2 regions of the Paraburkholderia sp. MM5496-R1 genome follow, and region 2 is predicted to be linked to the other one. Evidence: predicted binding sites of a transcription regulator. Region 2 holds the regulator's gene; the other holds the start of a gene.
What was found. The regulator FNR, encoded in region 2, switches genes on or off when oxygen is low (the NO sensors DNR and NnrR bind a similar motif). The targets are predictions, from matches to a motif close to TTGATNNNNATCAA.

Region 1 (3,421 bases), on a different contig from region 2:
CTCCAGATCCGCGAGGATGCGCCGGCACGCCAGCGCATAGCGCTCGCCCGCCTCGCTGAGCCGGATCGTGCGCGTGGTGCGGTGTAGCAGCGGCGTGCCCGTGTGCGTCTCCAGAAACGCGATGGCCCGGCTCACAGCCGCGGGCGAGCGGCCCAGCCGACGGCCTGCGCCCGCCAGACTGCCCTCGTCGAGCGTGGCGACGAATACCTTCATGGCGTCGATACGGTCCATTGCGTGTTTGAGCTTGAGATTGGGCCTAGGTGGCGCCGCAGTCTTTTAGGGCGGTGAGTTCCGGCACGATCTTAGCGGAATACGAGAAGCGACAGCGTGGCATGCACGGCTGCACAATCGTAAGACTGAATGTGGCGCTAGTGCGGCGCCTGGCATACCCTGAAGAAGTTGTTCAGCAGATCCTGGTACGCTCCGCTGCCGCTAGCGGGCTGGGTACGTCAAATGTCGCGAGCACCCATTCGGGTGCGAAGGTGCGCGAGCGCTTTCCTGCAGACTGGCGCGCGCTTCAGCCGGACCTTCGCCGCAACAAAAAGGCGCGCCCGTGACAGCGCGCCATCCTCGCGTGACAGTCGATGGTCAGCCGCGTGCGATCGCCCGACGCCTTTTTCGGCAAGCTGAGCGACAGCACGCCATCCCTGTACTCGGCTTCGCGTTCGCCTCGTCGACCTCGCCGCCGAGCGCGAACGAGCGGCTGAAGGTGCCGGCGTAGCGCTCGCGGCGGATCACCCGCCGCGACGACGCGTCGTTGATCCACGTCAAGCGTGCCCGCCCGACCCGTCACGCGCAAAACCTGAAAAACCCGCTATGCAGCAGCACGGGCCTGGCGCCGAGCTCGTCGAGCAGACGCCGGGCGGCCTGTTCGATCTGGGAACGGTGCGCGAGGAACGCCTGGAGCAGATCGTCTTCCCGCAGCGAGCGCGCGCCGAAATGGTCTTCGAGCGCCTCGGCCGTGATCGCGCACTGCACGGGCCGATCGTCGACGAGCGCCGCAAACGCCAGCACCAGATCGCGGGCGCAGTATTCGGGCATGCAGGACGGAAAGGAAATGTGCATGGTGACGCCCCCCACGGGCATGAAGTGCCGCATCGGCGGAGGCGAGGTAGCGGACCCGCCGCGACGTCTCCAGCTTAATCACGCAATCCACGGCGGATTTGACGTGCGTCAAGGCGGAGTCGCGCACGGCGCGCGGTGGCCCCGTTTGCCGCGGGCCCTGTCAGCGCGAATGGTCATTCGCCCGTGCGCGTCACGGAACCCGCAGCGGCGTCGCTGCGTCGCGCGGCGGCGTCGATCGTCTGCCGCAACGCCTTCAGTTCAGCGTGCAGGCGCACGATTTCATCGTTCAGATGCTTGATATCCCGATGCATCTCGCGTCGCAACGCCCTCTCTTCCTTGCCGATGAATGCCGCGGCGATGCTCGCGAAGACCAGCGACAACATGCCGTAGCCGAGCAGCACGACAAATGCCGCGAACACACGCGATGCGGGCGTCGTCGGCGCGATGTCGCCATAGCCCACGGTCGCGCTGCTTTCGAACGCAAGCCACAGCCCTTCGGAGTACGAGTGCACGTGTGGTTCGAGCCAGTAAAATCCGGCGCCGGCCATCGCGAGCACGAGCGCGCCGGCGAGCAGCAGCCACATCAACCGGTTCGGCGTGACGAATTCGCGCAGCGACAGCACGATGCGCAACGCGACGACACCCATGAACGACAGCCGCAGCAGCCATTCGACGGGCTGCCACGGCGGCGTTCCGAAACCGGTGCTGAGCGCCGCGCCCAACGCGATGAGCAGGTCGAGCCAGTTGTTCGCGAGCAGCGTCTTCGGCCGTCTGCTCAGATGGGCCAGCCAGGTGAACGACAACGCGAAGCCGGCGAACATGCCGACGTATAGTGTCCGCGACAGGCTCAGCGCCAGCGGCGTGGGCACCGTCAGTTCGACGTAGAACGCGGGGATCGCGCAAAAGCTCAGCGCGCACAGCCCCCAGCGCAGGTGGCGCCATGCCCGCACGGCGCGCGGACCGTCGTGCGCGCTCGCACCGCCCAATCCGTAGCCGCCGAGGCCGTGGTCGATCATGTGGTCCGTCATCGCGTGAATGGCTTCCGGCCTGTCGGGTTTCGCGCGATATCGTCGTGGTGCCGCAAACGCACCGAGGCCGCGCGATCATCGTTGCAGGCTAACCGACCCGCGGCTGTCAGCCTTGATGCAGATCAGTGCTGGTGCAAGGCGTGCGCGATCAGCCTGTCAGAGCGGGTGCAGCACCGTTTGCGCGACGCCGGCCGCCACACACAGCACGACGACCGCAAGCGGGGGCACCTTCCAGCGCAGCAACAGCAAAAAGCCGATGCACGCCACGGCGAAATCCGTCGCCGACAGGACCGCGCTCGTCCACACCGGCGAATAAAGCGCGGCGGCCAGCAGGCCGACCACCGCGGCATTGACGCCGGCAAGCGCCGCCGCCATCGCCGCACGCGCGCGCAGCGCCTGCCACCACGGCAATGCGGCGAGAACGAGCAGCAGACCCGGCAGAAAGATGCCCACCGTCGCCAGCAGTGCGCCGCTCCAGTGTCTGGGTGGCAGCGCCATCATCCAGCCGAGAAACGCCGCGAACGTGAACAGCGGTCCGGGTACGGCCTGGGCCGCGCCATAGCCGGCCAGGAAGTCGTTGGGCGCGACCCATCCGGTCGCGACGGTTGCCCGCTGCAACAACGGCAGCACCACGTGGCCGCCTCCGAACACGAGCGCGCCGGAGCGATAGAACGCATCGAACACGCGGATGCCTTGCGAGGTCCCGCTTGCCGCCCATAGCGGCAACGCGAACAGCAATGCGCAAAAGACAATTAGCGCGACGATGCCTGCCGTGCGCGACACCTGAAAATCGCCGGCCCGCAGAGCAGTGGCGCCTGGCGCCTGCACCGCCGTGGTCCGGCACAGCGCGACACCGAGCACGGCGCCGGCGCCGATCACGATCAGTTGGGCGTAGACGGTGCCAGGCACGCTGAGCAATCCGAGCGATGCGAGCGCGATCGCCGCGCGGCGGCGATCCGGACACAGACGCCGCGCCATGTCCCAGACGGCCTGCGCGACGACGGCCACCGCGACGAGCTTCAGGCCGTGAATCACGCCCGTGCCGATCGCGCCGCCCAGGTCCGGCGCGATCGCGGCAAAGGCCAGCATCACGAGTACCGACGGCAGCGTGAAGCCGCACCAGGCCGCTAGCCCCCCACCCCACCCGGCCCGCAGCAGCCCGATCGAAAACCCCGCCTGGCTGCTCGCGGGTCCCGGCAGAAATTGGCACAGGCCGATCAGGTCGGTGAAGGCTTCATCGTCGAGCCAGCGGCGCCGCTCGACGAACTCGCGCCGGAAGTAGCCGATGTGAGCGATCGGACCGCCGAAACTGGTCAGCCCGAGTTTCA
Region 2 (3,421 bases):
CGAAAACCAGGCTGCTGCGCGGCCGCTCCCACGCGATCGCGCCACGGCTGCGCGACGCGGCGCTTCAGGGCCGCGCGTGCCCGGGTTCGTCATGCCGCACGATCAGCACCGGCTTGTCGGTCGCACGCACGAGCGACTCCGCGACGCTGCCGAGCAGAAAGCGCTGCACGCCGTGGCGGCCGTGCGTGCCCATCACGATCAGATCGGCTTCGATTTCGTCGGCGACGCGCGCGAGCACCGCGGACACGCTTTCGGCGTACGCGTCGATCACCCGCACGCCGCCGGGCACCTGCGCCTCGCGCATCAGCTCGCGCGGCGCATCGAGCGCGCGGCTGGCGAATTCTTGCGCCGCGGCCGCCGGTTCCGGCTCGAAAGCCACATCGGCATTGTCCGACCACTTGCCGTGCCCTACCACGCAGCAGGCTTCGAGTGTGGCGCCCGTCAGCTTCGCGAGCTTCAGCGCCTCGGCAAAGGCGCGCTGCGCGCTGGGACTGTCGTCGAGCGCAACCAGAATTCGTGCATACATGTTGGACTCCCTGTGAAAGCGCTGGCATGAACCGAAGCGGTGCCGTCGCGTGTCCGCGCCGACAGTGTGAAGCGCGCGCCGCCGCGCGGCTTGACGCAGGTCAATGGGTCTTTATCGGCTTGTTCCGTGATTACTTAATCAACTGCATGCCTGCGACCTTCGAAGCCGTCACGTCGAAAGTAGCCGTGTACTCGCACTCGGCTACATACCCCATCGCCAGCCATGCACTAGGAATATTCCTACAACATTACCCGAACTCCTAGCGCCGCTTAAATCCCCGCCGATATATTTCTGAGATGAGGTCGCCAATACTGGTCGGTATGGACACCGCTCCGCCAGCCACCTTATCGAGAGTCTTCCTCGTCGACGATGCGACCGAGGTCCGGCGCCGGCTTGCTTGCCTGATCGCGCTGATTCCCGGCATCGAAATCGCCGGCGAGTCCGCCGGCGTCGAGCACACGTTCGACGACATCGTCGCGAGTCGCGCCGATGTCGCGGTGCTGGACCCGTGCTTCTCGGGCAAGACCAATCTGCTGCTGCTCGCGGCGCTGTCGCGGGTGCGGCCGTCCATCGTCAGCATCGTGTTGACCAATCATTGCACGACGGCGTTTCGCCGAGCGTGCGAAGCGGCGGGCGCCGACTTCTGCTTCGACAAGACCTCGGAGTTCGAACTCGCCTGCCGTGCCATCGAAGCGATTGCCTATGCGCGTCGTGCGCATCCGGCCTGACCGCCAGGAGCAGATCATGCAAGTTGCCGCAGTCTGTGAACCCCGCCACGACGCGCCCCGCAGTTCGCACGTCGTACCGATCCACGTCGTGCCACGCACCGCGGCCACACGCTACGCCGTGCCGCGCTGCTCCACCTGCGCGATGCGCGCGATCTGCATGCCGCCCGAGCTGACATCCGACGAACTGAGCCGACTCGACACGTTGATCTGCTCGACGCGCTCGATCAAACGCGGTGATGCGCTGTATCGCGCGGGCGACGCGTTTCAAAGCATCTACGCGATCCGTGCCGGATCGTTCAAGACCGTGGTCATGCATCGCGACGGCCGCGAGCACGTGACTGGCTTCCAGATCGCCGGCGACTCGCTCGGCTTCGACGGCATCGGCGAGGGCAAGCAGAATTGCGATGCGATCGCGCTCGAAGACAGCGTCGTGTGCATCATTCCGTTCGCGCAGCTCGAGGCGATCTGTCGCGAGATGAAGCCGATGCAGCATCACATCTACCAGATGATGAGCAGCGAGATCGTGCGCGAATCGAGCCAGATGATGCTGCTCGGCACGATGAGCGCCGAACAGCGCGTCGCGACGTTTCTGCTGAATCTGTCGAAGCGCTTCAAGGCGCGCGGCTTTTCCGCGGCGGAGTTTCATTTGCGCATGACCCGCGAGGAAATCGGCTGCTTTCTGGGCATGAAGCTCGAAACGGTGAGCCGGATGTTCTCGAAGTTCCAGCGCGAGCGCCTCGTCAAGGCGAACGGCAAAACGATCCGCATCGAAGACGCGGAAGGACTGGCTCGGGTTTGAACGCCGACGCGTCGCTCGCCTCACGTTCGTTCGCGGGACGTGCGGGGTGGAACAAGCGCTCCCGAACTGATATAACTCGGTGCGTTGCGGTGCGCGACCTTGCGTGACCACCCGGAGGAGCGATAGGTCTGTCGAGCGGCGAGTCTTCCTGCTTCACCAGTGCGGCGTCCGTGTCGGACGTGCCCGTCGAGGATCGCTATTTCATGTTGATCGATGCGGTTCAGGACTATGCGATCTTCATGCTCGACGTGTCCGGCCGCGTGACCAGTTGGAATCCCGGCGCACAGCGCATCAAGGGCTACACGCCCGAAGAAATCATCGGCCAGCATTTCTCGAAGTTCTATACCCCGGAAGACATCGCGGCCGGCAAGCCCGCCCGCGAACTGGAAATCGCCGCAGCCGTAGGCCGCACCGAGGACGAGGGCTGGCGCGTACGTCGCGACGGCTCGCGTTTCTGGGCCAACGTGGTCGTTTCCGCCGTGCACGACGCGTCGGGCGCGCTGCTCGGCTTCGCCAAGATCACGCGCGACCTGACCGAACGTATGCGCCTCGCGGAACTCGAACGCGCGGATCAGGTATCCACCCACGTGCAGATCGCCCGCGAAAACGAGCAGAAACGTATGGCGCGCGAACTGCACGACGATCTCGGCCAACGGCTGACCGCGCTGAAAATGAGCGTCGCGCTGCTCGAAGCGAAGCTGAAAAGCCAGGCCGACACCGAGCCGCTGGCCGCGCAGACGCATGAACTGCAAAAGCAGATCGACTGGATGGCCGCTTCGCTGCGGCGTATCGCCGCCGATCTGCGGCCCCCGCTGCTCGACGACCTCGGGCTCGCCGCCGCGCTCGACTGGCTGGCCGAAGACTTCACGAAACGCTACGACGTGCGCTCGAGCGTGCATCTCGAACCGGCCGAGCCGGTGTGCGGCGAATTCGCGGCGACGGCGCTGTTTCGCATCGTTCAGGAGGCGTTGACGAACGTCGCGCGGCACGCCAAGGCCAGCCGCGTACGCATCGACATGACCTGCGCGGACCCCATCGTATCGCTCGATATCGAGGATGACGGCGTGGGTGTCGCGCTGGATCGGTCGCAGGGAACAGATTCATTCGGTTTGCTCGGCATTCGCGAACGCGTGCGGCAGTTGCGCGGCAACGTGTCGTTCACCAGCTCGCCGGGCCATGGCTTCAGGATCTCGATCCAGATACCGGCCGACGCGCTCGCGTAATGCTCACGCGCTGCCGCGCCCCGCTGTCGCGGGTTACTCTGCTGGCGCATCCTCGGTGCTTGGCTCGCGCATGAGCAGCACCGGACAGGTCGAGAAACGCAGCACCCGCTCCGCCACGCTGCCGATCACGAGGCGCCGCACGCCG

Region 1: the regulator FNR is predicted to act here: its motif matches at 2,206-2,219, upstream of OKW38_RS08680 (potassium channel family protein).

What each region holds. Positions count from the first base shown of each region.
Region 1 covers NZ_JBNDLT010000002.1:426,629-430,049, reverse strand. The annotation lists gene OKW38_RS08695 (LysR family transcriptional regulator) at 1-231, opposite strand, end outside; partial or broken gene OKW38_RS08690 (Hsp20/alpha crystallin family protein) at 584-741, opposite strand; gene OKW38_RS08685 (DUF1488 domain-containing protein) at 790-1,065, opposite strand; gene OKW38_RS08680 (potassium channel family protein) at 1,239-2,093, opposite strand; gene chrA (chromate efflux transporter) at 2,250-3,421, opposite strand, start outside.
Region 2 covers NZ_JBNDLT010000001.1:847,787-851,207, forward strand. The annotation lists gene OKW38_RS04285 (universal stress protein) at 65-526, opposite strand; gene OKW38_RS04290 (response regulator transcription factor) at 847-1,254, shown strand; gene fnr (fumarate/nitrate reduction transcriptional regulator Fnr) at 1,271-2,053, shown strand; gene OKW38_RS04300 (PAS domain-containing sensor histidine kinase) at 2,176-3,276, shown strand; partial or broken gene OKW38_RS04305 (hypothetical protein) at 3,210-3,350, shown strand; gene OKW38_RS04310 (universal stress protein) at 3,310-3,421, opposite strand, start outside.